DNA from 3 places in the Polymorphospora sp. NPDC051019 genome. Region 2 is predicted to be linked to each of the others. Evidence: riboswitches for the same ligand, from Rfam matches in the RefSeq annotation. Region 2 holds a riboswitch; each other region holds the start of a gene.
The links. Region 2 has a riboswitch for cyclic di-AMP ahead of AB0M79_RS29855 (C39 family peptidase). Riboswitches for the same ligand answer to the same signal wherever they lie in the genome.
Positions count from the first base shown of each region.

Region 1: another riboswitch for cyclic di-AMP. It lies ahead of AB0M79_RS15115 (NlpC/P60 family protein); the one in region 2 lies ahead of AB0M79_RS29855 (C39 family peptidase).
Region 3: another riboswitch for cyclic di-AMP. It lies ahead of AB0M79_RS33115 (NlpC/P60 family protein); the one in region 2 lies ahead of AB0M79_RS29855 (C39 family peptidase).

Region 1 covers NZ_JBFBCH010000007.1:59,348-69,731, reverse strand. Annotated here, with positions in the region: gene AB0M79_RS15145 (class E sortase) at 1-1,006, opposite strand, end outside; gene AB0M79_RS15140 (DUF881 domain-containing protein) at 1,192-2,001, opposite strand; gene AB0M79_RS15135 (cell division protein CrgA) at 2,243-2,506, shown strand; gene AB0M79_RS15130 ((Fe-S)-binding protein) at 2,742-4,904, shown strand; gene AB0M79_RS15125 (NlpC/P60 family protein) at 5,086-6,066, shown strand; gene AB0M79_RS15120 (peptidoglycan recognition family protein) at 6,158-8,146, opposite strand; cyclic di-AMP (ydaO/yuaA leader) riboswitch at 8,376-8,514, shown strand; gene AB0M79_RS15115 (NlpC/P60 family protein) at 8,530-9,573, shown strand; gene dcd (dCTP deaminase) at 9,635-10,213, opposite strand; gene AB0M79_RS15105 (pyridoxamine 5'-phosphate oxidase family protein) at 10,337-10,384, shown strand, end outside.
Region 2 covers NZ_JBFBCH010000022.1:116,874-127,257, reverse strand. Annotated here, with positions in the region: gene AB0M79_RS29890 (cytochrome ubiquinol oxidase subunit I) at 1-1,382, shown strand, start outside; gene cydB (cytochrome d ubiquinol oxidase subunit II) at 1,398-2,396, shown strand; gene AB0M79_RS29880 (helix-turn-helix domain-containing protein) at 2,441-3,031, shown strand; gene AB0M79_RS29875 (SDR family oxidoreductase) at 3,041-3,955, shown strand; gene AB0M79_RS29870 (hypothetical protein) at 4,007-4,705, opposite strand; gene AB0M79_RS29865 (peroxiredoxin) at 4,791-5,267, opposite strand; gene AB0M79_RS29860 (SDR family oxidoreductase) at 5,372-6,109, shown strand; gene AB0M79_RS29855 (C39 family peptidase) at 6,166-6,864, opposite strand; cyclic di-AMP (ydaO/yuaA leader) riboswitch at 7,254-7,393, opposite strand; gene AB0M79_RS29850 (helix-turn-helix transcriptional regulator) at 7,807-8,250, shown strand; gene AB0M79_RS29845 (VOC family protein) at 8,261-8,671, shown strand; gene AB0M79_RS29840 (excinuclease ABC subunit UvrA) at 8,820-10,384, shown strand, end outside.
Region 3 covers NZ_JBFBCH010000030.1:24,889-35,272, forward strand. Annotated here, with positions in the region: gene AB0M79_RS33100 (helix-turn-helix transcriptional regulator) at 402-1,277, shown strand; gene AB0M79_RS33105 (helix-turn-helix transcriptional regulator) at 1,313-2,176, shown strand; gene AB0M79_RS33110 (DUF6232 family protein) at 2,244-2,930, opposite strand; cyclic di-AMP (ydaO/yuaA leader) riboswitch at 3,432-3,571, shown strand; gene AB0M79_RS33115 (NlpC/P60 family protein) at 3,623-4,570, shown strand; gene AB0M79_RS33120 (hypothetical protein) at 4,759-5,706, shown strand; gene AB0M79_RS33125 (sigma-70 family RNA polymerase sigma factor) at 5,776-6,777, opposite strand; gene murQ (N-acetylmuramic acid 6-phosphate etherase) at 7,255-8,256, opposite strand; gene AB0M79_RS33135 (MurR/RpiR family transcriptional regulator) at 8,372-9,241, opposite strand; gene AB0M79_RS33140 (NAD-dependent epimerase/dehydratase family protein) at 9,426-10,384, opposite strand, start outside.

The sequences.
Region 1 (10,384 bases), on a different contig from region 2:
CCGTGGCACCGGCGGCAGCGGCCTTCGCGGCCCGGGCCTGGGCGGCCGCCACCGGGTCGACCCGGGCCGTGCCGCGGTCACCGTCGTCTCCGGTGCGGGCACTGTCCGCAGCGGTGACTCCGGACGCGGAACGGAGGTCGGTGTCGCCGGTCCGCGCGCCGGCCGCCGCGGCCCGCGACAGGGGAGCGGTCTGGTCGCCCGGCAACGGTGCGCCGGCCGATGCCACCGACCGGTCATCCCGGCCCCTTACCGGCGGGATGATCACCGTCGACGACAGGTCGAGCGGGATGACCGCGGTCGACGCGGTGTCGAGTGGGATGACCGCCGTCGAAGCGTCCGCCGGGCCGGGCGGTGGCGCGACCTGCGGCGGCCGGGGTGGAGAGGGCTGGTGTCCGGGTGCCGCCGGTGGCTGGCCGGGGTGACCGTCGCCCGGCTGGTCGCGCCGTATCGGGTTGTCGGGCCACAACGGACCGCCGCGCGGGGTGGGCGCCGGCCGGGGCCGTGGCCGGGGTTCCGGCATCCGGCCGTCGTCGAGCGGTCCGGTGGCGAGCGGGGGACGCATCTGTGGACCGTCGGCCTGCGGGCGGCCGAGGTCGGGGCCGGGAGGCGGCCCGGGCTGCGGTCCGAACCCGCCGTCGGTGGGCGGGCCGGGGGGCGGCCCTCCCTCCGGCCGGCCGGCGAAGCGGTGGGCGGTGGACGGTCCGGCGACCCCGGCCACCGGTCGGGCTCCGGCCGACGGCTGCTCGCCGGGGACCGGTGGCCGGGGGACCGCCCGGTGCGGCTCGTACGGGTCGGGGCGGGCGGCGCCGACCGGGTGCTGGCCCGCCGTCGGGGGTTGGTCGTAGCCGCGCTGGTCGGACGGGTGGTCCACCTGGCCGGGCGTGGCCTGGACGGCCGCGTGCGGCGGGTAGCCGGTGCCGGCCGTGGGCGAGGGGTGGCCGGGGCCAGGCGGGGACGAGGGATAGCCGGTGCCGGCCGTGGGTGAGGGGTAGCCGGTGCCGGCCATGGGTGGCGGGTACGCGGGGCTGGCCGGGGGCGGCGGGTAGGCGGGGCCGGTCGGAGGGGGAGCGGGGGTCGGTGGCTGTTCGGGGGTCGCGTCGGTGACCCTGGGAATCAACGCTGTGGCGTCGTCTGTGCCGGTCGCGCGATGGCGACCGTTACGCCTCTCGGGCCCATCGCCGCTCATGGGATTCACTCTGGCACCCTCGCCGAGCGCAGGGCACTCGAACCGTCGTAGGCTGGCACACTCAGATCGGTCTCGACCGACTCTCGGTAACCGAGCTGGTAGTGGTCAACGGCGTCCTTGAACAACTGGACCCCCTCGGACTCGGTCAGCGCCCGCTGAAGGTGGGCGGGATCCCCGATTGCAGCGATCTTGAACGGTGGCGAGTAGACCTGCCCGTGGAGCAACAGCGTGTTGCCTACGCAGCGTACAGCGCTTGTCGACAGCACGCGCACATCCATGATCGACATCGCTTCGGCTCCACCGGCCCAGAGGGCGTTGACAACGGCCTGGACATCGCCCTGGTGCACCACGAGGTCGTCGTTGGTCGCGGCATCCGGCCGGTTGCCCTCGCCGACCTGTGGTGCGTCGTTGAGTTCAACGACCAGACCGGGTCCGCGCATCGCGGTGAATCCGGCTGCCTGCCGGCTCGACTCGGCGCGGTTGCGCTGCTCGGCGATCGGCGCGTCCGAGCCGGCGAACTCCTCGGCCTGAGCCGTGACCTGTGCCCGCAGCCGCGCGGCCCGTTCCTCGCTGTCGGTGACCTGCTGGCGGCGCTCTTCGATCAGTTGGGTGAGCTGGGGCCGGCGGTCCTCGCGGAGGGCGGTGCCGTCGGCGGTGGTCGCGGTCGTGGTGAAGAGCAGGCCGGCGGCGAGGGCGATCAGCGGCACTCCGACACTCCAGCCGGTGCGACGTGACCTGGCGGGCCGCCACCTGAGTCCGGCGGCGACGCGGCGGAACACCTGGCGCCAAGAGGCGGCGCCCGAGGTGTATTCCACGTTGCCTCCCTCCGCCGCTCCGGACGGCATCGATCGTCGTCCGGACCGTCGTCCGGCCCGGCTGGTTCGCGGCCCGGCCGCATCGGGCCGGCACGCTGTACGTACCTGTCTTCAACCCATACGTGGCCTGAGCGCGTTGTCTTGACTACGCTAGCTCTCGAACATTATTGGCCATGGACCGTCGCCCCTGCGTCCGGTTGTCAGGCCGGACGAGGATCAACCCCTCACTCAGGAGAGCGTCGTGCCAAAGTCCCAGGTTCGCAAGAAGAAGGTGTACACCCCGCCGACCGACGTGCGCCCGACTTCGACAGCCGCGACCCGCAAGCCTAGCCCGATCTGGCTTCCGATCGCCGCGGTTTCATTGATTGTCTTCGGCATCGGTTGGCTGGTCGTCTACTACCTGTCCGAGACGGCCTACCCGGTCGCCACCTGGGGTTACTGGAACCTGGCGGTCGGCTTCGGGGCCATGGTCAGCTCGCTGATCCTGCTGTCCCGCTGGCGCTGACCGGCGACCCTGTTATCCACAGGTTTTCCACAGGCGTGTGACAAAGTTGGCGGCCGTCCCCAGGGGCGGCCGCCGATCATGTTGCCGTAACGAGCCTTAAGGTGGCCGCAGGATGATGCGGCCCGCCTGTTGGGACTCTCACGTTACTGACGGGTAACCTGGCGCGTAGGCTGCATCGCATGGCCGGTCGTCCCCCCGGTCATCAGCCGTACCCAGGCAGACCGGGAGGCCAGGCATGGGCACAGTCCAGATCGTCACTACGGTCCTCGCCGCCGCGATCACCGCGGTGGCGGTATGGCTGGCGGTCCGTGCGGTCCGCCGGATGGTCGCGGTCGTCAGGCTCGGCCAGCCGGCTCCGGAGCGGCTGACCGACCGGGGCACCCGCCTCAAGACGATGCTGGTCGAGATCGCCGGCCACACCCGGATGCTCCGGTGGGGCGTCGTCGGGGCCGCGCACTGGTTCGTGATGATCGCCTTCATCGCCCTGTCGACCCTGGTGCTCGAGGCGTACTTCGAGGTGGTCAACCCGAGGGTTGGCCTGCCCCTGCTCAGCGGCTGGCTGCCGTACGGGCTGCTCACCGAGCTGATCGGCGTACTCGGGTTCGTGGGTATCGCGGTCCTGATGGTGATCCGACTGATCAACCGTCCGACCCGGGCCCGCGGGCTGTCCCGCTTCACCGGCTCCACCATGTGGCAGGCCTACTTCGTCGAATGGGTCATCTTCACGATCCTGATCTGCGGCTTTTTCATCCGTGGGTTCAAGGTCGCCACCGACCACTTCGACTACCCGGTGTGGGCCACCCCGGTGTCGCACGCCCTCGGGTCGGTGCTGCCGGCGTCCGAGGCCGCCCTCAGCATCGTCGCCCTGATCAAAATCGCCATCTCGATGACCTGGCTGATCGTGATCTCGCTGAACGTCACCATGGGCGTCGCCTGGCACCGGTTCTCGGCCTTCTTCAACATCTTCTTCAAGCGCGACCCCGGCAGCGCCGGCTCCGGGCTCGGCGCGCTGCGCCCGATGATGTCCGACGGCAAGCCGCTCGACTTCGAGGAGGCCGACCCGGAGAAGGACCAGTTCGGCGTCGCCCAGGTCGAGCAGTTCACCTGGAAGGGCCTGCTCGACTTCACCACCTGCACCGAGTGCGGCCGTTGCCAGTCGCAGTGCCCGGCCTGGAACACCGGCAAGCCGCTCTCGCCCAAGCTGCTGGTGCTCAGCCTGCGTGACCACGCCTACGCCAAGGCGCCCTACCTGCTCGCCGGCGGCGGCAAGGACCTCACCGGCGAGGAGAAGGCGACCGCGGCCCAGCTCGCGCACCTGGACGTACTGGCGCTGGCCGAGGCGGAGCGCCCGCTGATCGGGGGGGCCGAGGACGGCGGCGTCATCGACCCCGACGTGCTGTGGTCCTGCACCACCTGTGGCGCCTGTGTCGAGCAGTGCCCGGTCGACATCGAGCACGTCGACCACATCGTCGACATGCGCCGCTACCAGGTGCTGATCGAGTCGTCCTTCCCGTCCGAAGCCGGCGTGATGCTGCGCAACCTGGAGAACAAGGGCAACCCGTGGGGCGCCCCGCAGAACACCCGTGAGGACTGGACCAAGGGCCTCGACTTCGAGGTGCCCCGTGTCGGCGAGGTCGAAGACTTCGAATACCTCTTCTGGGTCGGCTGCGCCGGGGCGTTCGAGGACAGGGCGAAGCGGACCACCCGTGCGGTCGCCACCCTGCTGCACGAGGCCGGCGTCAACTTCGCCATCCTCGGCGAGGGCGAGACGTGCTCCGGCGACCCGGCCCGCCGGATCGGCAACGAGTTCGTCTTCCAGATGCTGGCCCAGCAGAACGTCGAGACCCTCAACGAGGCCGGCGTCAAGAAGATCGTCGCGACCTGCCCGCACTGCTTCAACACCCTCGGCAACGAGTACGGCGAACTCGGCGGCAAGTTCGAGGTCGTACACCACACGCAGTTGCTCGCCCACCTCGTCGCCAGCGGCAAGCTGACTCCGGTCACCCCGGTCGACGGCGGCGTCACCTACCACGACCCGTGCTACCTCGGTCGGCACAACCGGGTCTTCGCCGCACCGCGCGAGGTGCTCGGGTCCGCTGTCGACGGCGGGCTCACCGAGATGCCGCGCAACTCCGAGCGGTCGTTCTGCTGCGGAGCCGGCGGCGCTCGAATGTGGATGGAAGAGCGGATCGGCAAGCGGATCAACGTCGACCGGGTCGAAGAGGCGCTGTCCACCGGGGCCAAGACCGTGGCGGTCGGCTGCCCGTTCTGCTACACGATGCTCGGCGACGGGGTGACCGGCAAGGGCGAGGAGGACAACGTCGAGGTCGTCGACGTCGCCACCGTCCTGCTGCGCTCGGTCAAGCCCGACACCACGCCGGCCAAGACCGGCAACTGACGTACCTGTAACGGATCTCAGCCGGGGTTCAGGGAGCGCCCAGGGAGGCGTCAGGGCAGAGCGCCGTCTTGATTCACTTTGGAGACACCTCTAAGGTGAGGCACCGACCGTGTGTGGATGTCGGCCTCCGTTCTTCCCCCGAGAGGCGCCCGCGGTCGCAACTAAGGAGTCGGGGTCTCCGGTGGCCAGCCGTTACCGATTGCCGCGTCTCGGCGCGCGAGTCCTCCTTGCCCTCAGCGCGGCGCTGGCCGTGACCCTGCTGCCCGGGATACCGGCGCAGGCACAGCCGACCGCCGCCCAACTCGAGGCGCAGATCAACGACAAGTGGCACGAACTCGAACCGATCATCGAGCAGTACAACAAGGTCCGTGTCGAGTTGAAGGCCAACGAGAAGAAGGCGGCCGAACTCGACAAGAAGATCCAGCCGCTGATGTTGCAGACCGAGATGGCGACCGAGCGGATCGGCCTGCTCGCCACCCGGCAGTACAAGGGCGGCCCGTCGTTGAGCCTCAACGCGCTGCTCACCGTCGGCACGCCGGACAGCCTCGCCGACCAGATGACGATGCTCCGGATGCTGGCCCGCCACGAGCAGCGGCAGGTTGCCGGCGTCGTCACCGTGAAGGAGCAGTACGAGACGGAGAAGATGACCCTCGAGACGGTCATCACCGAGCAGCGCAAGCAGGATGCCGATCTCGCGGCGAAGAAGAAGAAGATCGACACCGAGATCAAGAACCTGGAGCGGCTGCAGGCCCAGATGAACATCCCGATCGGCCCGCCGGTCCGCATCGGTACCTGCCCGACCAACCACCCGAACCGTGCCGTGGCCACCGCCTGTGCCCAGATCGGCAAGCCGTACGTGTGGGGCGCGGCCGGTCCGAACTCCTTCGACTGCTCCGGCCTGACCCAGTACGCGTGGGCCCGGGCCGGCGTGTCCCTGCCGCACTACACCGGCGCGCAGTGGAACCGTGGAACCGCGGTGAGCCGGGCCGATGCCAAAGCCGGAGACCTGGTCTTCTTCGGTAGCGACCTGAGCCACGTGGGCATCTATCTCGGCAACGGGGTCACGGTGCACGCCCCCCGGGCCGGCCTACCGGTGCAGATGGCGAGCATCGACCAGATGGGCAAGCCGGTCGTCGGCTTCCGGCGCGTCGGAACCGGATAGACACCTGTTCCCACGAATCGGCCCCCGCTCCCGGCGGGGGCCGATTCTTTTGGAACGGGTCAGCGCGGAGCGCCGATGGGAGACGGGTAGGTCAGCGCGGAGCGCCGACTGGTGACATGAGGATCTGTACGTCCTCCCGGTCCACGTACATGAACCGGTGTCCGAACTGGATCTGCACGTACGTCTTCTCGCCGCGGATCACCGTCCAGTCGCCGGGCGAGTTGCCCTCGTACGTGCTGGCCCGGTAGTACTCGCTGCCCAGCACGTCACCGACGGCGTACCGTTCGCCGGCCTTCATCGTGTACTGCAACGGGGAGATCGTCTGGTAGGGCACCCCCGCCGGGTACGCCGCCGCCTCGGGGTAGGCACGGCCGTACAGCGGGATGGTGTCCTTGCCGGGCTTCGGGGTGGCGACCAGGCCGATCGACCACTTGCCGTTCGGCGCCGACGGCGGATTGTGGAACCACGCCTTCTGCCCGAGATACCAGATCGCCGTCCAGTCGCCGCGCCGCTCGGCGATCGCGTACGTCTGCCCTGCCGACGCCCGCGCTCCGTGGTCGGAGATGTGCATCGTGTTCGGCGTACCGTCGGGGCGCTTCGCCAGGTCGTTGACGAGCGGCGCGTCCGGGCTCGGCGCGCTGCGCAGGATCACCGACGACGACCCCCGCGACGGGCACGGTACGCCCGCGACCTCGCAGCCGGTGAACGCCGGCCGGTTCGTCGCGAAGTCCGGGTCGATCGTGACCAGGCCGGTACGGTGCGTGCCGGTGCTCCAGAACGGCGCCTTCAGCAGGTCGAAGTAGTGCGACCAGTTCCAGTACGGGCCCGGGTCCCAGTGCATGCTGCCCATGTTGCTGGCGAGCGTGCCGGGCACGTTGTCGTGCCCGATGATGTGCTGCCGGTCGAGCGGGATGCCGAGCCGCAGCGCCAGGTGCCGCACCAGCTTGGCGGAGGTGCGGTACATCGCCTCGGTGTACCAGGTGCCCTGGGCGGCGAAGCCCTCGTGTTCCAGGCCGATCGCCTTGGCGTTGACGAACCAGTTGCCGGCGTGCCAGCCGACGTCCTTGGCCTTCAGGTGCTGGGCGATGTGCCCGTCGACCGAGCGCAGCGTGTAGTGCCAGCTCACCCAGTTCTTGTCCTGGGCGAGCCGGGTCGTGCCGGCGAAGTAGCCCTCGGCGTCGTGGATGACGATGTATTCGATCTTCTGCTGGGCCGGGCGGTTGCCCTTGTCGTGGTTGCCGTAGCTGGTCGGGACCGTTCCGTCGCCGCGCAGTTCGTACGGCGCCGGCAGCCACTCGCAGGAGATGTCGTCCGGGCACTCCAGCCCGTCCGGGCGGGCCAGCTTGCGCAGGCCGAGCCGGTCCAGCCAGGACGTCGCCGGGGTGAGGCCGGCGTGCCGGGCCAGACTGACCTGCTGGCCGTCGTCGGTCCGCCGGGTCGCGCCGGTACGGATCGTCGAGTAGACCTCGTCGGCGAAGGCGGCCGCCGCGTCACGGGTGTCGGCGCCGGAGTAGCGCGCGACCGCGCCGTACCAGTCGGCCGGGTCGCTGCCGGCACCCTGCGGGGCACCCAGTTCCCGCTGGTACGCGGCGAGCAGCGCGGCGCCGCCGCGGATGTTGACCACCGGGTCGGTACGCAGCGCCTCGGCTCCGGCCCCGGTCAGTCCGGCGGCGGTGCCGAGGGTACGCAGCGCCGCCTCGTCCGGCGGGTTCGGCGCGGGGTGTTCGAGTTCGATCGCCTCGCGGGAGGTGTCGCCGCGCGGGTCCTCGTGGGTGCCGTGGTGACCGGGTACCGGCAGGCTCGCCACGTGCGCGGCGTCGGTGAGGTGCATCGGGCCGTACCCGCCGCTCGTGCTCGGCGTGCCGGCGTTGGTGTCCCAGCGCGACTGCAGGTACGACACGCCGAGCAGGATGCTCTCCGGTACGCCGTACTCGGCGGACGCGGCGGCGTACTGCTGCTGTCTGGTATCGGTCGGGGCTGGCACGGCGGGTGCCGGGCTGACCGGCACGAGCGTCGCGGCGCCGACGACCGCGACGCTGAGCAGGATCCGCCTGCCCGTCGGCTTGGTGAGACGCTGCATCGAACCTCCAGTCGGATTGATCTATGTCGTCACCTTCGTCCGTGTGGCCGCTCCCGTCAATGGATTCCGGACGATGTCTGCGTACTGTAGGAAACTTTCATGCCTGACTGACTGCGACAGGCTTGACACGCAACGGATTTCACAGGTCCGGTGGTTGCGCATTGATAACGACGCTGCCTAATGTGATGAACCGTCGAGCGGGATCCGGCCATCCACCAGGGATGGCGTCGACTCGACACCGCCGAGTCACAACAAGGTCGTGAGCCGGGGACCCAGAAGTAACCGGGGTGAATCCGCAGACTTGCGGTAGGGCGCAACTCTCCCGCCCGAACCCGTCAGCTAACCCGGTAGGCGGTCCGTAAGGAGAAGGAGCACCGACCCCGGTGGCTGATCATGCACCGTGGCGCCGACTCTTCCGGCCGGCGACCGCCGGCCGACCGCCGGCCCTGCCACGTCTCCGCCGGTTGACCAGGACAACCGTCTTCGTCGCCGTCGCCAGTGTCGCCATCGTCCTCTTCGGAGCGGTACCCGCCCGGGCCGAGCCGACCGTCGCCGAGATCGAAGCCCAGATCGACAAGTCGTGGAGCCAGCTCGAGCCGGTGATCGAGCAACACAACGCCACCCGCGAGCAGCTGGCGACGAAGAAGAAGCAGGCCGACGCCCTCGCCGCGAAGATCGCCCCGCTTCAGCTCCAGGTCGACCTGGCCATGGAACGCGTCGGTCAGTTCGCGACCCGCGCCTACAAGGGCGGCAACACGTCGGCGTTGAACTCGATTCTCACCAACGGCTCGCCGCAGACCCTCGCCGACCAGCTGGAACTGCTCGACCAGTTCGCCCGCAGGCAGGCCCGCGACATCCAGAGCGTGGTCGACCTCAAGGCGCAGTACACGGCGCAGAAGGGCCCGCTCGACACCCTCGTCGCCCAGCTCACCACGACCGAGGCCGAGCTGGCAGCCAAGACCAAGCAGATCAACGCGGACATCAAGAAGCTCCAGGAGCTGCGGCTCAAGGCGTACGGCACCTCCGGCGGCCTCGGCTCGCTGCGTCCGGCGCCCTGTCCGGCGACGTACCCGGGTGGGCCGGCCAGCACGGTCGCAAAGTTCGCCTGCTCCCAGATCGGCAAGCCCTACGTCTGGGGCGCCTCCGGGCCGAACGGCTACGACTGCTCCGGCCTGATGCTCGCCGCCTGGGGCAAGGTCGGCGTACGACTGCCGCACAACGCCGCCGCCCAGCGCCGGATGATGCCCTCGATCAGCCGCTCCGAGCTGCGCCCCGGTGACTTCGTCTTCTACAACTCCGACCTCAGCCACGTCGGCATGTACGTCGGCAACGGCTGGCTGGTGCATGCCTCCCAGGCCGGCGTACCGGTCCTGATGAAGCGCTACGACAACGGCACGATCCACAGCTTCGGCCGCCCCAGGATGTGACGGCGACGCCAAAAGGGGCGCCTCCCTCGACGGGAGGCGCCCCTTTTGCTGCCTTCGTGCCTCAGCGGACCGGCCAGGTCCGCCAGTTCTGCCACGAGCGGCTCGGCGTCGGCCCACGCTGCCCCTGGTAGCGCGAACCGTAGACCGCCGACCCGTACGGGTGCTCGGCTGGCGACGACAGCCGGAAGATGCAGAGTTGGCCGATCTTCATCCCCGGCCAGAGCGTGATCGGCAGGTTGGCCACGTTGGACAGCTCCAGCGTCACGTGCCCGGAGAAGCCCGGATCGATGAAGCCGGCCGTCGAATGCGTCAGCAGGCCGAGCCGGCCGAGGCTCGACTTGCCCTCCAACCGTCCGGCGAGCTGGTCGCCGAGGGAGATCACCTCGAGCGTCGACGCGAGCACGAACTCGCCCGGATGCAGCACGAACGGCTCCCCGTCCGGTACCTCGACAGCCGAAGTCAGGTCATCCTGCTGCACCGACGGGTCGATGTGCGTGTAGAGGTGGTTGTTGAACACCCGGAAGAGCCGGTCGAGCCGTACGTCGATACTCGACGGCTGGACCAGCGCCGGATCGAACGGCTCCAGCGCCAGGGCGCCCGCCTTGATCTCACTGACGAGGTCGCGGTCGGAGAGCAGCATCGTCACACCATATCGAGCCGGCCTGGGTGGGTCGGCGGCCCGCCCCGCCGGTTCGGCCAGATTGTGCTGGTCAGATCCGCGGTTCGTTACCCGTGTCGTACAGATGTTCGATAGAATTCCGGTATGGCTACCTGGACCGAGTTCGCCGCCGACGAGCCCCGACTCGCCGAA
Region 2 (10,384 bases):
GTGTCACCACCGTCTACCACTTCCTGTTCGTACCGCTCACCATCGGCCTGTCCGTCCTCGTCGCCGTCCTGCAGACCATGTGGCTGCGCACCGGCAACGAGCGCTACCTCAAGCTCACCAAGTTCTACGGCAAGCTCTTCCTGATCAACTTCGCGATGGGGATCGTCACCGGCATCGTGCAGGAGTTCCAGTTCGGGATGAACTGGAGCGACTACTCCCGCTTCGTCGGCGACATCTTCGGCGCCCCCCTCGCGATCGAGGCACTACTCGCGTTCTTCCTCGAATCCACCTTCCTCGGCCTGTGGATCTTCGGCTGGGACCGGCTGCCGAAACGCGTACACCTCGCCTGCATCTGGGCCGCGGCCGTCGGCTCCACCGTCAGCGCCTACTTCATCCTCGCCGCCAACTCCTGGATGCAGAACCCGGTCGGCTACCGGATCAACCCGGACAGCGGCCGCGCCGAACTCACCGACTTCGTCGCCGTCCTGACCAACAAGGTCGCCCTGGTCACCTTCCCGCACACCATCTTCGGCTGCTTCCTCGTCGCCGGCTCGCTGATCGTCGCCGTCGCCCTGTGGCACCTGATCCGCCGCCCCGGCAACCCCGACGCCGGCACGTACCGCTTCGCCGCCCGCTTCGGCGCGGTCGTCACCCTGGTCGCCACCGCCGGCGTACTGGTCACCGGCGACATCCAGAGCAAGATCATGACGCAGGTGCAGCCGATGAAGATGGCCGCCGCCGAAGGTCTCTACGACACCGAGTCGCCCGCCTCGTTCTCCGTACTGACCGTCGGCAGCCTCGACGGCAGCCGCGAACTGTTCGCCCTGAAGATCCCGTACCTGCTCTCCTGGCTGTCGACCGGCGACGTCAACGGCGAGGTCCACGGCATCAACGACCTCCAGGCCCAGTACGCCGCCCAGTACGGCCCCGGCAGCTACACCCCGATCATCCCGGTCACCTACTGGAGCTTCCGCCTCATGATCGGCTTCGGGCTCGCCGCCGCCGCGATCGCCGCCTGGACGCTGTGGGCCCACCGCCGCGGCCGTACCCCCACCTCGAAATGGCTGCTGCGCGCCGGCCTCGTCATGCCGGTCCTGCCGCTGGCCGCCAACTGCTTCGGCTGGATCTTCACCGAGATGGGCCGCCAGCCCTGGATCGTCTTCGGCGAGATGCTCACCCGCGACGGCGTCTCCCGCAGCGTCTCCCTGGCCGAGGTCCTCACCTCCTTCGCCGCCTTCACCCTCGTCTACGCCACCCTCGCCGTCGTCGAGGTACGCCTGCTCGTCCGCTACGCCCGCCACGGCCTGCCGGACACCACCGCACCCGAGCCCGACCCGACCGAACACGACGACGAAGACAAGCCGCTCGCCTTCGCCTACTGACCCCGGGAGCACCCCGTGGAACTGTCCACCTTCTGGTTCCTGCTGATCGCCGTCCTGTTCACCGGCTACTTCATCCTCGAAGGCTTCGACTTCGGCGTCGGCATCCTGCTGCCCGCCCTCGGCCGCGACGACCGCGAACGCCGCGTCCTGATCAACACCATCGGCCCGGTCTGGGACGGCAACGAGGTGTGGCTGATCACCGCGGCCGGCGCCATGTTCGCCGCCTTCCCCGAGTGGTACGCCACCCTCTTCTCCGGCTTCTACCTGCCGCTGCTGCTCATCCTGATCGCCCTGATCTTCCGCAACGTCGCCTTCGAGTACCGGCACAAGCGCCCCGACGCCGCCTGGAAGGCCCGCTGGGACACCGCCATCACCGTCGGCTCCGCCGTCCCCGCCGTCGCCTGGGGCATCATCCTGGCCAACATCGTCCACGGCGTACCCCTGTCCGCCGACCACGAGTACACCGGCGACCTGCTCGCCGCACTGCACCCGTACACCCTGCTCGGCGGCGCCACCTTCCTGGCCCTGTTCGCCACCCACGGCGCGCTGTTCCTCGCCCTGAAGACCACCGGCGACGTACGCGAGCGCGCCAACCAGCTCGCCGGCCGCCTCGGCATGGTGACGTTCCCGCTCACCGCGATCTTCCTGGCCTGGACGCTGAACATCCGGCAGAACACCGCCGCCGTCGCACTCACCCTGCTCGCGATCCTCGCCCTGGTCGCCGGCCTGGCCGCCAACCGGGTACGGCGCGAGGGCTGGGCCTTCACCGGCACGACCGCCGCCACCGGCCTGCTCGTCGCCACCGCCTTCACCGCGATCTTCCCCGACGTGCTGCCGTCGACCACCGACCCGGCCGGCACGCTGACCACCACCAACGCCGCCGCCAGCGGCTACACGCTGGGCATCCTCACCTGGATCGCCGCGTTGTGCACCCCGGTCGTCCTGGCCTACCAGGGCTGGACGTACTGGGTCTTCCGGCGCCGGATCGGGGTGGCCAACATCCCCGCCGAGTGACCCCGGGTCGACCTCGGTTATTGAACCGTGGTGCAATAACCGGTATGGCCCGCCCAAGAAAAATCACCGACGACCGGCTGCTGGCGGCGGCAGCCACCGTCATCGGTCGCCACGGCCCCGCCTTCACCCTCGCCGACATCGCCGCCGAAGCCCGGATCAGCGCCGGCACCCTCATCCACCGCTTCGGCTCCAAACACGGCCTGCTCACCGCCATGCTCGCCGCCTCGATCGACGCCGCACGCCAGCCGGCCACCACCAGCCCCGACGACGGCGACCCGGTCGCCACGATCCGGCACGCCCTCGTCGACCGCTACACCGCGATCGACGACCCGGCCACCGCCCCCAACCACCTCGCCCAACTCGCCACCGAACTCGCCGACGAACACCTGCGCACCGGCCTCGCCGACCTCCACAGCGCCGTCGAAGCCACTGTCGCGGCCCTGGTCCGCGCCGCCGTCGAAGCCGGCACCCTGCCCGGCGCACCCGCTGCCGCCATCGCCGCCCGCATCCTCACCGCCACCGCCGACGGCGCCGCCATCCACTGGTCCAGCCGCCCCGACGGCCGCCTGCGCGACCGGCTCCACACCGACCTCGACGCGATCCTCGCCGGCTGGCGACACCCCGTCCACACCTGAGGAGCAGCCATGACCGCACCCCTGCACGGACACGTCGCCCTGGTCACCGGCGCCACCCGCGGCGCCGGCCGCGGCATGGCCGTCGAACTCGGCGCCGCCGGCGCCACCGTCTACGTCACCGGTCGCACCACCCGCGCCACCCGCAGCGACATCGGCCGCCCCGAAACCATCGAGGACACCGCCGACCTCGTCACCAGGGCCGGCGGCACCGGCATCGCCGTCCGCTGCGACCACACCGACCCCGCCGACGTACGCGCCCTCGCCGACCGCATCACCGCCGAACAGGACGGCCGCCTCGACATCCTCCTCGACGACACCTGGGGCGGCGACCACCTCGTCGAGTGGAAACCCATCTGGGAACACGACCTCGACAACGGCCTACGCGCCGTACGCAACGCCCTGGAGACCCACCTCGTCACCCTGCACACCGTCCTGCCGCTGCTCATCCGACGCAAACAGGGCCTGGTCTGCGAAATCACCGACGGCGACGACATGTTCGACAACCGCTACCGCGGCACCATGTTCTACGACCTCGTCAAATCCGCCATCACCCGCATCGGTCGCATGCTCCACCACGAACTCCACCCGCACGGCGTCACCGCCGTCGCCCTCACCCCCGGCTTCCTGCGCTCCGAGGACATGCTCGACCGCTTCGGCGTCACCGAACACAACTGGCGCGACGGCATCACCAAGGACCGCTTCTTCGCCATCTCCGAGACCCCGCACTACATCGGCCGCGCCGTCGTCGCCCTCGCCACCGACCCCGACCACGCCCGGTGGTCCGGAAAAGCGCTCTCCGCCGGCCAACTCGCCGCCCACTACGGCTTCACCGACCTCGACGGCTCCCGGCCAGACGCCTCCCGCTTCATCACCGACGCCTACTACGGCGACAAACCCGACGCCGACGCCGCCGACTACCGCTGACCCGCTCACCCCGTGGCGCCGTGCCACAGGGTGAGCGGCATCCACCGGGCCTCAGCCCGCGTCGCGCAACTCCGCCAGCCGCGCCTCGATCTCCGCCAACTCCGACCGCAACCGCTCCGCCTGCTGCTCCGCCTCGGCCCGCTCGGCACTCACGATCTGCTCCACCGCCTCGTGCACACCAGGCACGTCGATCAACGCCACCATCTTCAACGCCTCCGCCGGCTTGATGACGTACGGCTTCGCCAACGCCTTGCTGCCCTGCGTCGCACCCACCGTCCACTCACCCTCGGCGTACGCCAGCGTCACCGTCAGCCCCGGCGCCGCCTTCGGCTTCGCCACCTTGGCCGCCTTCGCCGCCCGCCGCGCCGGCTTCGCCTCCACCTCCGGCTCCGACTCGGTCACCGGCTCCGGCCGCGGGGCCGGCACCGGCTGATCCAACTTGAACTCCGGCTCCGCCGGCGGCGCCGGCTCCACGGCCCCCACCTTCGGCTCCGCCGCCCGCCGGCCCGCCGGCACCCGCGGCGCGATCCCCAGATCCGCGGGGGAGAACGGCAGCTCGTCACGACCGAACCGGACCACCACCCACTCCTCGGAGACCGCCGGATCCGTCAGCGCCACCACCTGGCCGACCTGCCCCGCGATCTGCCCCGCCGACTCGGTGAACACCACCTTCGGCTTACGACCCGCCGCCAGCGAGTCACGGATGCCCTCCAGCTCCTCGGTCGACAACCCAGCGGTGCGCGTCGCCATCACAACCCTCTTTTCGTACGCATGTTTGATTGCAGCCTTCCTACCAGGCCACACCGACAACGTCGAGCACGACACCCCGGCCGCGTCAACCCGCCGCCGCCTCCCGCAGCACCGCCAACGCCCGGTCCGCGTGCGCCGTCATGCTCACCTCGCTGTGGATCGCCGCCAGCACCCGCCGATCCGTACCGACCACGAACGTCATCCGCCGCGTCGACAGCGCACCCAACGGCAACGCCCGCCGCACCCCGAACATCCGCGCCACCGACCCGTCGACGTCGGACAGCAGCGGATAACCGAACCCGTACCGGCCGGCGAACTCCCGCTGCCGCTCCACCGAATCCCGACTGACCCCCACCAACTTGGCCCCTACCTGCGAAAACTCGTCAGCCAGGTCCCGGAAATGACAGCTCTCCGCAGTACACCCCGGCGTCAGCGCCGCCGGATAGAAGAACACCACCACCGGCCCGTCCGCCAGCAGCACACTCAACCGCCGCGGCGTACCCGTCTCGTCCGGCAGTTCGAAGTCCTCGACCAGATCACCCTTGCCCAGACCGGCCACCACGCACCTCCACGTCGTCGACCGGCCCACCGTACGCCGGCCATCCACACCGGACGGCAGCGCGGTAGCGTCACCACCACGACCAGCCGAAAGAGGGGGAGTGGGCAGTGCCCGACACACCGGTAACCGTGGTAACCGGCGGCAGCCGCGGAATCGGCGCCGCCACCGTACGCCGGCTCGCCGCCGCCGGACACGACATCGCCCTGTGCTACCGCGACGACACCGCCGCCGCCGAAACCGTCCTCGCCGACATCCACACCACCGGCCGACGCGGCATCGCCGTACGCGCCGACGTCACCGACCCCGACCAGGTCACCGACCTGTTCGACCAGACCGAGGCGAAACTGGGGACGGTCACCGGCCTGGTCAACAACGCCGGCGTCACCAGCCGCATCGGCCCACTCGTCGACCTCACCCCGCAAGACCTGCGCCACGTCATCGACGTCAACCTCGTCAGCGCCATCCTCTGCGCCCAACAGGCCGCCCGCCGCATGAACGCCGGCGGCGCCATCGTCAACGTCTCGTCCGCCGCCGCCACCCTCGGCTCACCCGGCGAATACATCCACTACGCCGCCGCCAAGGCCGGCGTCGACGCCCTCACCATCGGCCTGTCCAAAGAACTCGGCCCACGCGGCATCCGCGTCAACGGAGTCGCACCCGGCACCGTCTGGACCGACATCCACACCGTCTCCGGCGACCCCGACCGCCCCAACCGCATCGCCCAGCGCGCACCACTGGGCCGCGCCGGCGACGCACCCGAGATCGCCCACGCCATCGCCTGGCTGCTCAGCCCCGAGGCGTCGTACGCCACCGGCACCATCCTGCGCGTCGCCGGCGGACTCTGACCCACGACAAAGGGCCGGCCCACCAGGGCCGGCCCTTGTTCCGTACCTGTACCCGGTCAGTACGAGTAACCGCGCGACGCCATCCAGTGCGCCATCGTGATCGTGCTCATCCAGTAGCTCGCCGGACCGACACCACTGGGATCGGCGACCCGCACCTGCCGCCCCTCGTCGCCGTAACCGACGATCGTCACGTAGTGCCCACCGGGGAAGCTGCGCCAGAAGCCGTCGTTGTCCGTCGCCCCGCCGACGATGTTCGCCACCACCGGCCGCCCCTTGCCGACCGCCTCGACCACGTCCGCCTGCAGCCGGTCCATCTGCGCCGACGTCGCCTTCTGGCCGGGAATCTCCCGCACCCGGTAGGCGTCCCCGCCGACCACCTTGTTCAACACCCGCGCGATGTCGTGCGACGAGTTCGTCCCGGCGAACGTCGTACCCAGCTGCCCCGCCAGGTTGTCCTGGCTCGGCGTGTGCCCCTGCGCGCTCAGCGCGATACGGGTCGACGCCGGACCGCAGTAGTACGCGTTCGGCTGGTACTGGAAGTCGTACGACAGCGTCTTCTCCGCCGGCGCCTTCGGCGCGGCCTCCTTGGGTGCGGCCTCCTGCGGCGGCGCCGCCTGGGCCCGCTCCGGCGTCAGCGCCAACTGCACCACACCCGACTCGGCCCCCGCGTTTGACTCCGCCCCGGTCGGGGTACCGGACGAAAGGCTGCCCGTCGTCGCGGCCACCGCCAGCACGGCGGCCGACGCCACGGCCACCGAACGGAAACGGTTGGGGATAACCCGACGGAACGGATTGTACGAACGAGAGTTTTCCACTTGAAGCTCCATTACCCGCCGACTGTCGTCGGCGTCCCAATCGAAAACGGCAGACGTCGACCAGACCGACGAATCGCGACCCACCCGGGACAGGACCCGCAAAACCGACGGCGGGCCGCAGACGGCACCGCCGCCACAACGGGAGACGCGAAACAGGAAAAGGACAGCCGGCAACGGCCGGCTCAGTCGATTCCGAACCGATCTGGTGTCGTGATCAGTGATCCGGCGTCAGCAAACAGCCAGGATCGTCGGTCCACGCGACAAGCGGCCGCACGACAGGGAAATGGGGGATGTGCCAACCAGGCACGCTCGGTACCGCACGAACAGTCGTCTCCTTCCACAACCGCCTACCGGGTTAGCTGACGGATTCGGGCGGGAAAGGTCGCCCTACCGCAGGCATCGGCCCACGGATTCACCCCGATTGCTTGGGTCCCCGGCTCGTACGAATACGACTAAGCGGATCCGCTCCGGCGCCATCGGATGATGACCCAACAACCGGAACGGATTTCCCGACCGTACTGGCCGCCCTCCCGCCCTGCCAAGACCGGATTCTGGCGGTGCGATCTATCGCACTCGCGTTCGCCGCACCCGGGCGAAGCCGGGCCGCAAGCGCCCAGCAAAGCCAAAACGGAACGGACGGTGTGTGCACCACCGAAACAACGGCGCCCCCGAGGCCCACCGTCGATACATCACCCGACCACGACGCCACCGAAAAGACGACCCCCATGCCCTCTCGGCCAAATCATCGGGTACGGGCAGCCAGGCCACCCGCCACGACACCAAAGGTGCCCCTGTGACGCCCGGCCACCAGTGGGAGAAAGCCGGCCGAACCACCCCGACCACGCTGGGCAACCCCACCACCGCCATGGCACCATCACGCACGTGACCAGCAACTCCGCCACGACGCAGCACCTGCGCGACCTCGCCCGCCTGCGCCGCGTCCGGGACCGGATCGACCGGGAGTACGCCCGGCCGCTGGACGTCGAGGCCCTCGCCCGCGGCGTGAACATGTCCGCCGGACACCTCAGCCGCCAGTTCCGGCTCGCCTACGGCGAGTCGCCCTACTCCTACCTGATGACCCGACGCATCGAACGCGCCATGGCCCTGCTCCGCCGCGGCGACCTCAGCGTCACCGAGGTCTGCTTCACCGTCGGCTGCGCCTCACTGGGCACCTTCAGCACCCGCTTCACCGAACTCGTCGGCGTCCCGCCCAGCGTCTACCGCCGCCAGGCCGGACACGCCACCGCGGGAATCCCGTCATGCGTCGCCAAACAGGTGACCAGACCGATCAGGAATCGAGAAGCAGCAGCCAACGGCCACAACTAGCGTGACCGGCATGGACATCACCATTCACCACACCTTCCTGCCGCAGACCGACCCCGACGCCGCCCTCGCCTTCTACCGCGACGCCCTCGGCTTCGAGGTCCGCAACGACGTCGGCTACAGCGGAATGCGCTGGATCACCGTCGGCCCCACCAACCAGCCCGGCACCTCCATCGTCCTGCACCCGCCGGCCGCCGACCCCGGCATCACCGACGACGAACGCCGCACCATCACCGAGATGATGGCCAAAGGCACCTACGCCAGCGTCGTCCTGGCCACCCACGACCTCGACAGCACCTTCGAACGCCTCCAGGCCAGCGACGCCGAGGTCGTCCAGGAGCCGACCCAGCAGCCGTACGGAATCCGCGACTGCGCCTTCCGCGACCCCGCCGGCAACATGGTCCGCATCCAGGAACTCGGCTGAACCCACGAAACGACCGATGACCGCCGACCCCCGCGCCCGGCGCCGCCACGACACCGAACACCGGCGCCGGGCGGGGGAGCGGGGCGACCGGCCCGCCACGCACCAGGCGACGCCGCCACCGCGGCCCCGCCCGACAGATGGAGACACGATGAGCAAGGCCACGACGACGCAGCCGCCCGCGCCACACATCGCCGACAGCCACGACCTGATCCGCGTACACGGCGCCCGCGAGAACAACCTCAAGGACATCAGCGTCGACATCCCCAAGCGCCGACTCACCGTCTTCACCGGCGTCTCCGGGTCCGGCAAGAGCTCCCTGGTCTTCGGCACCATCGCCGCCGAATCACAGCGGATGATCAACGAAACCTACAGCGCCTTCGTCCAGGGCTTCATGCCGACCATGGCCCGACCCGACGTCGACGTACTCGACGGACTGACCACCGCGATCATCGTCGACCAGGAACGGATGGGCAGCGACCCACGCTCCACCGTCGGCACCGCCACCGACGCCAACGCCATGCTCCGCATCCTGTTCAGCCGCCTCGCCAAGCCACACATCGGCTCACCCCAGGCCTACTCCTTCAACGTCGCCTCCATCTCCGGCGCCGGAGCCGTCACCGTCGAACGCGGCGGCACCACCACCAAGGAACGACGCAGCTTCAGCATCACCGGCGGCATGTGCCCCCGCTGCGAGGGCCGGGGAGCCGTCAACGACTTCAACCTCGCCGCCCTCTACGACGACACCAAATCCCTCAACGAGGGCGCGCTGACCGTACCCGGCTACAGCATGGACGGCTGGTACGGCCGCATCTACCGCGGCTGCGGCTTCCTCGACCCCGACAAGCCGATCCGCAAGTACACCAAGAGGGAACTGCACGACCTGCTCCACAAGGAGCCGACCAAACTCAAGGTCGAGGGAGTCAACCTGACCTACCTCGGACTGATCCCACAGATCCAGAAGTCGTTCCTGGCCAAGGACGTCGACGCCATGCAGCCGCACATCCGCGCCTTCGTCGAACGCGCCGTCGTCTTCACCACCTGCCCCGAATGCGGCGGCACCCGCCTCAACGAAGGCGCCCGATCCTCCAAGATCAAGGGGATCAACATCGCCGACGCCTGCGCGATGCAGATCAGCGACCTCGCCACCTGGGTCCGCGACCTCGACGAACCGTCGGTCGCGCCACTGCTGGCGAAGCTACGGCACACCCTCGACTCCTTCGTCGAGATCGGACTCGGCTACCTCAGCCTCGACCGGCCCTCGGGCACCCTGTCCGGCGGCGAGGCACAGCGCACCAAGATGATCCGCCACCTCGGCTCCTCGCTCACCGACGTCACCTACGTCTTCGACGAACCCACCATCGGCCTGCACCCGCACGACATCCAGCGGATGAACGAACTACTGCGGCAACTGCGCGACAAGGGCAACACCGTCCTCGTCGTCGAACACAAACCCGAGACGATCGCGATCGCCGACCACATCGTCGACCTCGGCCCCGGCGCCGGCACCGCCGGTGGGGAAGTGGTCTTCGAAGGCACCATCGACGCCCTACGCGCCAGCGGCACCCTCACCGGACGGCACCTGGACGACCGGGCCAGCCTCAAACCCTCGGTACGGACACCGTCCGGAGCACTCGAGGTACGCGGCGCCAGCACCCACAACCTCCGCGCCGTCGACGTCGACATCCCGCTCGGCGTGCTCGTCGTCGTCACCGG
Region 3 (10,384 bases), on a different contig from region 2:
GATGCCACCAGGCGGCAGCCTACTTCCCGACCGCCCGCAATACGTCGACACGCGGAGGGCGGTTTTCAAAAACACCGTACGGAACCGTTCGGCCCCGGAAAGCACCCGCCAAAGCACCCGGTCCGACTACCGACGATCACGATTACCCACCACCCGAACCCGAACAGTTGATCTAGCCGGGCGAGAGGCCGATGACGCGCGGGGCGCAAAGACCCTGGAAAAGGCGACGACGACGGGTGTAACCTGCACAGGACTCGCTATGTGGCAGGTTGCGGCTAGCCAGGTGGCGGATTTGCCCGAGCGGCACCCGCTCGAGTAGTGGCGGATTTTGCCCGAGCAGCACCCGCTCGAGCAGCAGAACCGGCGCGGTTGTGCATCGCGCGCGCACGGAGGCTGAGCGAATGACGACGGTGCACGGACCGACGGTCGGACGACGGCGGCTGAGGTCAGCGCTACGCGCGGCCCGCGAGAGGGCGGGCTACACCCAGGAACAGGTCATCGGCGCGATGGACTGGTCGCTGTCCAAGCTGATCCGGATCGAGGCCGGGACCGTGTCGATCTCGACCAACGACCTCAAGGCGCTGTTGAGCCACTACCGGCTGACCGATCCCGAGCAGGTCTCGGAACTGCTGGAACTGGCCAGGGTCGCCCGCCGGCGGACCTGGTGGTCGCAGTACAAGGAAACCCTGCCCGCCCCCTTCATCGCCTACATCGGGCTGGAACTCGAGGCGTCCACCCTCTCGTTCTTCCAGTCCTCCGGCATCCCCGGACTGCTGCAGACCGAGGGATACGCACGGGCGACCGTCGCCGCGGCCGCCACGACCTCGACCGTCTTCCCGATCGACGAAAGCGAGATCGAAACGAGGGTGGCGGTCCGGATGCGCCGCCAACGCGAGATGCTCAGCCGCCCCGAGCCGCCACAGGTGAACGTCGTGCTCGACGAGGCGGTGCTGCACCGGCAGACCGGCGGGCCGGCCTGCATCCGCGAGCAGCTGCGGCATCTGGTCGCGATGGGCAGCGAACCCAGCATGAGCATCCAGGTGCTGCCCTTCACCGCGGGCACGTACGCCAGTCAGGGATCGTTCATCGTGCTGGACTTTCCCGGCTCCGACGACGCTCCGGTCGTCTACCTCGAGGGCGTGCTGGCCCAGGACATCGTCGACCGGCCCGACCTCGTGGCGCCCTACCAACAGACGTTCCAGCGGCTCCGGGAGATGTCCCTCGGGCGCGACGAGTCGATCGCCACGATCGACCGGATCGCCCGCCAGATCGGCTGACGATCCCCGGCTCCGGTTCGGTGAGGAGGCCACCGATGACCGCGCTACACGGAGCGACGATCGGACGCCGGCGACTGCGCTCGGCACTGCGGGCGGCCCGGGAGGGTGCCGGCCTCACCCAGGAACAGGTCGCCGACGCCATGGACTGGTCGCTGTCCAAGGTGATCCGGATCGAGGCCGGCGCCGTCTCCGTCTCCACCAACGACGTGAAGGCGCTGATCAGCCACTACCGGCTGACCGACTCCGAGCAGGTCGCGGAGCTGGTCGCCCTGGCCCGGGTCTCCCGTCGCCGGGCCTGGTGGTCGCGATACCGCGACGGGCTGCCGGCGCCGTACCTGTCGTACATCGGGCTCGAGGTCGAGGCGTCGAGCCTGCTGGTCTTCCAGTCGGTCGGGATTCCGGGGCTGTTGCAGACCGACGCGTACGCGCGGGCCAGCACCGTCGCCTCGTTGCGCTTCGCGGTGGAGCCGTTCGATCTCGACATCGTCGACGACGTACGGGCACGCCGCCGGCACGAGGTGCTGGACCGGGCCGACCCGCCGTCCATCGAGGTCGTACTCGACGAGTCGGTGCTGCACCGGCAGACCGGCGGGGCGCCCTGCCTGCGCGAGCAGTTGCGGCATCTCGTCGAGGCCGGCCGCAGGTCCAACATCACGATCCAGGTGCTGCCGTTCCAGGTGCCGGACTACGCGGTACGCGCCCCGTTCATCGTCGTCCGGTTCCCGGGTACGGGTGACACCGACGTGGTCTTCGTCGGCAGTCCACTGTCGCAGGACCTGACCGACACGTCGGACACGGTGGAGCCCTACGTGGCTGCCTTCCGGACCCTCCAGGGCATGTCGCTGGAGCCGGCGGCGTCGCTCGCGCGCATCGCGCGGATCGCCGACGACCTCGGCTGAGCCCGGGGTGGGCCGGACACGCGGACGCGGACGGATCCGGCAGGGATCCGTCCGCGTCGTGGTGCGGTCAGCGTACGGTCGGCCACTGGCCGGCGGCGGCCAGCGGGTCGGCGATGCCGCCGTACCGGGCGGCTTCCTTGGCCCGGAGCAACGCCCGGGAGACCTGTCCGTACACCCGTTCCTGGTCGGTGCTGAAGACCATGACGGCCCGGCCGCGGATGTCGGCCCACAGCTCGTACGGCCTGGGCCGCAGCCGGTATCCGACGGCGGCGGTCAGCATGGGCACCATGGCGGCGGCGCCGAGGGCCAGGTAGGTGGCGGGGCTGATGGTGTGGAGTTCGCGGACGAAGCCGAGGGTGACTCCGATTCCGGCGACCACCGCCGCGGTGACCAGCATCGACCGGACGATGAGTGGATCCCGTCGGCCACGCCCGGTCCGCAGGTTGGTCAACTCCCAGATCGGGTAGCGCCGTTTGCCGATCACGAACCACTCCGTCGTGATGTAGAGACCGGGCTGGCGGTAGATCGTGGCAGGTGTCCGGCGGGTTACCCATTCGGGCTTTCCGGACATGGCCTCTGTTGGGCGGGTGGGTTGGCGGGTAGCATTCACGAGATGCCTCCAAGGGCTCGTGACGCGGGTCGGCGACGCAGATCGAGAGCGACGTAGATCAAAATCGACGTAGATCGAAATCGCCAGTGTTCTGAGGTCGGCACGTGTCCCGAAAGATCCACATGCGGTTCGAAAGATCGGCATCTGATGGCAGTCAGGTGCCGATCGCCTTCTCGTTGCGGCGCCGGTTCCGCGAAACCTTTACGGCCTAACACCATTGTGTGGACCCGCGCGCCAAAAGAGAAGGGGGGCAATGTGCAACCTGGCACTTTTACAGGCGGCAGGTGGCCCCCTGGACACCCATAGCCACCACATTGCACACATTTGATCCGATTGATACCGCCAAGAGCGACAAATAGCCTCAAACAACAATCAATCTTGGCAAGATCGACTTTTGATCGCAGCGTCCGCCGCGCGGTCCATCCGCGATCCCGATCGAGCCGGCAATCGACGCAGCGCACAGCGACAACAACGGACAGTAAGCACATCGCGCCCCGACCAGGCAACTTCGCTCCACATCACGCAGCCGCCCTCTTTCGGTTGATCCGGACCACGACTAGGTTGGAGCCGCTGGTCCGGTCGTCAGCCAACCCCCTCGGGAGGCGCCGGCCCGGCGCCGCCGAATCACCGGTCATCCATTGTCGACATCCGATCACGCTGCGCAGTCGACCGGACCGGTGAACCGGGAACCCACCGGCACCAAGGGGTGAATCCACGTTTCGTGGTAGGGCGATCTTCCCGCCCGAATCCGTCAGCTAACCCGGTAGGCGGCTGGATCACGTCGATCGGGCGTGACCCGGGGAAGAAAGGCTCTGCCTGTATTGTCGCCCGCCCGGATGCTGCTGCGCGCCGTCGTCCTGACCGGCATCACCATCGGCCTCGTCGTACCCGCCACGGGTGCCGCCGCCGAACCGTCGGTCAGCGAGCTGACGCAGCGGATCAACAAGTCGTCGACCGAGCTGGAGAAGGTCGTCGAGTCCTACAACAAACTCAACGAGGAGATCAAGGCAACCAAGGCGGCCAAGACCGCGGTGGAGGCCAAGCTCGGACCGCTGCAGGAGCAGTTGGCCCAGACCGAGGTCGAGGTCGGCACGATCGCCGCCCGGGCCTACAAGTCGGGCGGCCTGGACACCATCCAGGCGATCCTCACCGCGAGCGAGAACGGGTCGCTCGTCGACCGCCTGGGCACCCTGGAACAGCTCGCCCGCGAACGCCAGTCGCAGGTGAGCGGGTTCACCGCGACCCAGCGCGAATACCTGGACGAGCAGGCACGGCTCGACGCCACCCTGGCCCGCGAGACCGCCCAGGCCAAGGAACTCCAGGCCGGCAAGAAGAAGATCGAGGCCGACCTCAAGAAGCTGTACGAGATGCGGGAGCGGGCGTACGGCGCGGCCACCAACCCGGGCAGCTCCTACACCGGCAGCATCCCGGCGGTCTCCGGGCAGGCCGGTGTCGCGGTCCGGTTCGCGTACGGCGCGATCGGCAAGCCGTACGTGTGGGCGGCCTCCGGCCCGAACGGCTACGACTGCTCGGGTCTGACGCTGGCGGCGTGGCGGGCGGCCGGCAAGTCGCTGCCCCACAACGCGGCCATGCAGTGGGACCGGGTGGCGAAGATCAGCCGGAGCGCGCTCCAGCCGGGTGACCTGGTCTTCTACAGCAACCTCGGCCACGTGGGCATCTTCGTCGGCAGCGGCAAGGTGATCCACGCACCGACCTTCGGCGAGAGCGTCAAGATCTCCAGCGTCGACATGATGCCCCCGTACGGCTACGGCCGGGTGCGCTAGACCACTCCTGCCGCCCGGCGGCCCCGCCGTGCCAGTCGCACGCGGGGACCGTCGGGCGGTCCGGTGACCGGATCGCGAACACCGCAAGATCGCCGTTTCGGCGCCGATAACGCAGTCGACTGCACATTCGGCGCCGAAACGGCGATCTTGAACGGCGATTGTCGTAGGACCGCCCCATGCTGGCCGGCATGACAGACCTCCCCGCGGTCCATCGGACCGTTCTGCCTGCTCTGCCCCCGTTCTCGTTCGACCTGAGCCTGCGTGCCCTCGACGGCTTCGGCCCGGGCGCCGGCGACCATCGCCGCACCGGCGACGCGGTCCGCAAGGCGTTGCTGCTCCCCGCTCCCGCCGGCCGTCCCGACCGGGCGGTCGTGGTCGAGGTCGCCGCGGCCGCCGGCCCGCCCGGTGTCACCCTGACCGTCTTCGCCGACATCCCGCTGGCGCCGGCCGACCTGTGCGCCGTCGAGCGGCTGGTCGCCCGCTGGTTCAGCCTGGCGGACGATCCGGCGCCGCTGCTGGCCGCCGCCGACACCGACCCGGCCATGGCCCCGCTGCTGCCGGTGCTTCGCGGCCTGCACCAGGTCCGGTTCGCGTCACTCGCCGAGGGCGCGGTCTACTTCACGCTCACCCAGCGCAGCACGCAGTGGTTCGCCGCGGCCCGCAAACGGCGCCTGATGGCCGACCTGGGCACGACCGTCCGGCTCGACGGCACCGCCTACACCGCGTTCCCTTCGCTGGCGACCATCGCCCGGCTGACCGACGACGAGCTGACCGGCTACACCGGCCACCGGCAGCGCACCGAGCGCCTGCGGGGCGTCGTCGAGGGGATCGCCGCCCTCGACGAGGAGTGGCTGCACACCGCCCCCTACGACGAGGTCCGCGCGGCCCTGCTCGGCGTCGCGGGCGTCGGCCCGTTCACCGCTCATTCGCTGCTGTTGCGGGTGCTCGGCCGGCCCGACGACGCACCGCTGGAGATGGCCCAGTTCGAGCTGGTCGCCCGGGCGGTCTACGGTGATCCGCCGCCGTCGGCCGCCGAGATCCGGGGCCGCTACGGACGCCACACCGGCTGGTGGGCGTACCTGGCCCGGGTCGGGCTGGGCTGGCTGCCCGACCCCGCCCCGGCGGCGGTGGGCTGAACGCACGAAGCGGCCGGCACTCCCCGCGGGGAGTGCCGGCCGCTTGACCGTACGGGGTGGCCGGATCTGTTACGCCGCTTGCAGGCCCTCGGCCCGGGCCAGCTCGCGCAGGCGGCCGAGCGCCTGGATCTCCAGCTGGCGGATCCGCTCCCGGGAGAGCGAGAACCGCGACGCCACCTCGGTGAGCGAGTGCTCGCGGCCGTCCTCCAGGCCGTACCTGGCCCGCATGATGCCGGCCGACCGGTCGTCGAGGTGGTTGAGCAGGCCCTCGATGCGCTGGCGCTCCAGGGCGGTCAGCACGACCTCCTCGGGCGACGGGGCGTCGCTGTCGGCGACCAGGTCGCCGAGGTTGGTGTCGCCGTCGTCACCGACCGGGGTGTCCAGCGAGACGGTGTCCTGCGACCAGCGGACGAGTTCGTGGACCCGCTCGACCGGAACGCCGAGCGCCGCCGCGATCTGCTCCGGCTCCGGGTCGGATCCCAGCTCACGGGTGAGCTGCCGGGCGACGTTACGCATCCGGTTGACGTCCTCGACCAGGTGCACCGGCAGGCGCACGGTGCGCTCCTGCTGGGCGATGGCCCGGCTGATCGCCTGGCGGATCCACCACGTCGCGTAGGTGGAGAACTTGAAGCCGCGCTCGTAGTCGAACTTCTCGACGGCGCGGACCAGGCCGGTGTTGCCTTCCTGGATGAGGTCGAGCATCGGCATGCCGGACCGCACGTAGCGCCGGGCGATCGACACGACCAGCCGGAGGTTGGCCCGGATGAACAGGTCCTTGGCGCGCTCGCCGTCGGCGACGAGCCGCTCCAGTTCCTCGCGGTCGACCCCGTCCGGCACCCGGTCGGTCTCGAGCAGGTGCTCCGCGTAGAGGCCGGCCTCGATCGACTTGGAGAGGTTGACCTCGGTGGCCGCGTCGAGCAGCGGCGTCCGGGAGATCTCGTGCAGGTAGACGCCGACCAGGTCGCGTTCTTCGGCAACCTCGTCGGTCCGCATGACCATCTTCTTCTCCACGTTGCCCACGGTCCCCTCGTCTGCCCCGATTGCCCTCTTGCCTCTGGTCTCCACGTTCATCAGCCCTCCCCCGTAACCTCTGCTGTGCCCTGTCGTCCTGACACCTACACAACAGATGAGACGTGTCGGCGATTCCGTCTCGTCATTGGAAAGTGTCACGAACGCCTGAAGATTTGCTGAGAGCGCGATTGACGTTTGCTGTCAGCGTCGCCGTTCAGGGCGATTCGGAGCCGGGCACTTCCGCATGCATGGCGATCCACCTTCGCGACCCCGGTCAACGACAACACCGACCGACTGGCCGGCGCTGCGACCCTGGTCACCGGGAGGGCTGCGATCCTCGTCACCTCAGCTACACGTTCGATTACCGCTTCCGGTTCACCACGCTTTTGGAGTACCCCGCCATGGAAGGAACAATCGGGCAGGATCATCGCTTCCCGCCGTGACGAACGTCGCAGACGGCAGAGAACAGCGGGTTGACATGCGCCGGACAGGACGCCGTCCGGGGCGGAAATCAGACCGAAATCAGTCGGGAATCGGTCAGGAGGCGAGCAGGGCGAGGGCGTCGCGTACCCGGTGCGCGGAGCGAGCCAGGGCGGCCCGGGCATCCTCGACGCCGGCGCCGGACACCAGCGACACCAGGGCGGCCTTCAGGTCCCCGTCGGCCTCGGTGAGGGCCTGCTCCGCCACGTCCTCGGTGCAGCCGGTCGCCTCGATCAGGATGGAGATCATCCGGCCCCGGAGCTTGGCGTTGGTGGCCACCATGTCGATCATCAGGTTGGAGTAGACCCGGCCGAGCCGCACCATGACGGCGGTCGAGAACGCGTTGAGCACCAGTTTCTGGGCGGTGGCGGCCTTCATCCGGGTGGAGCCGGTGACGACCTCCGGTCCGGTGTCGATCCCGATGAAGACGTCGACCTCACCGGCGGCCGGGGCGCCGGGGTTCGCGCACAGCAGTACCGTCGACGCGCCGAGTGCCCGGGCGGCCCGCAGCGCCCCCAGCACGTACGGCGTACGGCCGCTCGCCGCGAGCCCGACGACCAGGTCGCCGCCGCGTACGGCCGACTGCGCCTCGGCGTGTCCGGCCGGGGCGTCGTCCTCGGCGTCCTCCACCGGCCGCCACATCGCGTCCGGGCCGCCGGCCAGGTGGGCCCGGAACCAGTGGTCCGGCGAATTGAAGGTCGGCGACAGCTCGGCGGCGTCGAGCACGCCGAGCCGGCCGGAGGTGCCCGCGCCGAAGTAGTGCACCCGGTGCCCGGCCCGCAGCGCGGTCACGGCGAGTTCGACGGCGGTGACGACCTCGTCATGGACGGCCGCCACGGCGACCGGCACCCGGCTGTCCGCCTCGTTGATCACCCGCAGGACCTCGCGGGTCGACATCAGGTCGAGGTCCACGCTGGTCGGGTTGGACCGCTCGGTCGGGGCGGCGACCCGTACGGCCGCCCGGGGCCGCTCGGCACCACCGGCGGCACCGAACTCGGTGCCGGCCGGCGCCGGGCCGGGCGCGGGAATGGGATCGAGCCTGGTCGGTTCCGCCGTCATGCCATCCCCCGCCTGCGCTGCCGGTGCACGGCGGGCCGTCCGCCGCGCCGTACGGTGACTCCGATCCCGCCGGCCGTGCCGCGGCCGGCACCGTGACCGGCCCGTGCGGACCGGGTCATGCCTTCCTCCGGTGGCCGCCGAGCCGGTGTGCCTGCACGGCTTCGGCGGTCACCTCCAGTGCCTTTCTCGCCCGCGCCCGGTTGCGCGCCGCCACCCCGACGAAGAGGCAGTCGACGATCGTCAGTTGCGCCAGCCGGCTGGCCATCGCGCCGGACCGGTAGGTGGTTTCCCGGGCGGCCGTGGTCAGCACGAAGTCGGCGACCTCGGTGATCGGCGAACGGGGGAAGTTGGTGATCGCCACGGTCGTCGCGCCCCGGGCCCGGGCCTGCTCCAGCACCTCGATCACGTCGGAGGTGGTGCCGGTGTGCGAGATGCCGATCGCGACGTCACCCCGGCTGAGCAGGGCCGACGACGTCAGGGCGGCGTGCACGTCGGGGAAGTGGAAGGCGGTCCGGCCGATGCGGTGCAGCTTCTGCTGGAAGTCGGAGGCGACGAAGCCGCTCGCGCCGGCCCCGTAGATCTCGACCCGCTCGGCGTTGTTGATCGCGTCGACCACCCGTTCACAGACCTCGGCGTCGAGTTGCTCGGCGGTCTCCTCGACGGCCCGGGCGTCGTTGAAGGCGATCGTGGCGATGATCTGGGCGAGGTCGGCGCCGGGCGGGATGTCGCCGCCGACGACGCGGGCGTCCGGGGGCTCGATCCGGCGGGCCGCCTCGGCGGCGAGCCGGATCCGCAACTGCGGGTAGCCCTCCATGCCGACCGAGCGGCAGAAGCGGATCACGGTCGCCTCGGAGGTCTCGGCGGCCGTGGCCAGGTCGGTGATCGTACGACGGGCCGCGTCGGCGGGGTCGGCGACCACGAGGCGGGCGACCCGCTGCTCGGCTGGGGACAGTGACGGCAGCAGGCCGCTGATGTGGACGATCAGCCCACCGGTGTCGTGGGCCGCGGAAGCTCGCGTCTCCGAGGCCGTCGAACCGCGCGCCCCACCGGTCGCAGAAACCTTCGCAGTCTTCGCCACGGATGAAACTTACTTTCACAAATGCCGGAGAGTCAACCGTGACTGTCGGCACCTGCGAAAGTACGCCCACCCGGCCGGCGCCGGGGTGCGGTCACGCCAACCGTCCGTGCCATTCCCGCAGGACCTTCGTCTCCTCGCCGGGGGCCAGACCGCCCGCCTTGACGGCATCCGGATGATCGGTCATCCATTGCCGGGTGTCGCGCACCGTCTCGGCCAGCGGACGGGGCGCCAGCCCGGCGGCCAGCGACTCGGAGACGTCGCGGGACATGAAACCGCCGTACTCCGGCAGCGGCAGCCACAGCGGCAGGGACCGCTCGCCGGACCAGGGGCGTACGTCGTGTTTCGCCAGGAACTCCTGGTCGACCCAGGTCAGCTCCGGATCGGGCCGCCCCAGCCCGGCGGCCACCTCGGCGAGGAACCGGCCTCTCGGCAGCGCCGGCCCGACACCGTCGTACGTGCCGGCGAGCCCGGTCTCCGCCGCGCGGACCAGCCAGGCCGCCAGATCGGACACGTCGACGAACTGGACCGGCTCGTCGGGGGTGCCGGGAGCGAGCACCTCGCCACCGGTGGCCAGCCGCCGGACCCAGTACGGGAACCGGTCGCTGATGTCCTCCGCGCCGACGATCAGCCCGGCCCGGCAGATGAACGCGCGGTCGGCGCCGACCCCGTCGCGCAGGGTCGACTCGCAGGTGACCTTGCAGGGGCCGTACCACTCCATCCGGTCGCCGGACGGGTCGTCGACGTCGGCGGGCGCGGGATCGACCAGCGGCGCGGTCGCCGCGCGCTGCCCCGGCGTCACGGCGTCGGCGTAGACCGATCCGGTCGAGACGAACGACCAGTGCCCGATCCGGTCGCCGAGCGCCGCCACCGCATGACGGACGTGGCTGGGCCGGCGGGACACATCGACGACGGCGTCGTACGTCCCGTCCAGGTCCGCAAGGCCGTCCGGGTCGTCGCGGTCGACCCGGACGAACCGGACCCCGTCCACGGGCGTGCCGGTCACGCCGCGGGCGGCGGCGGTGACGTCGTGGCCGGCGTCGCGGGCGTGCC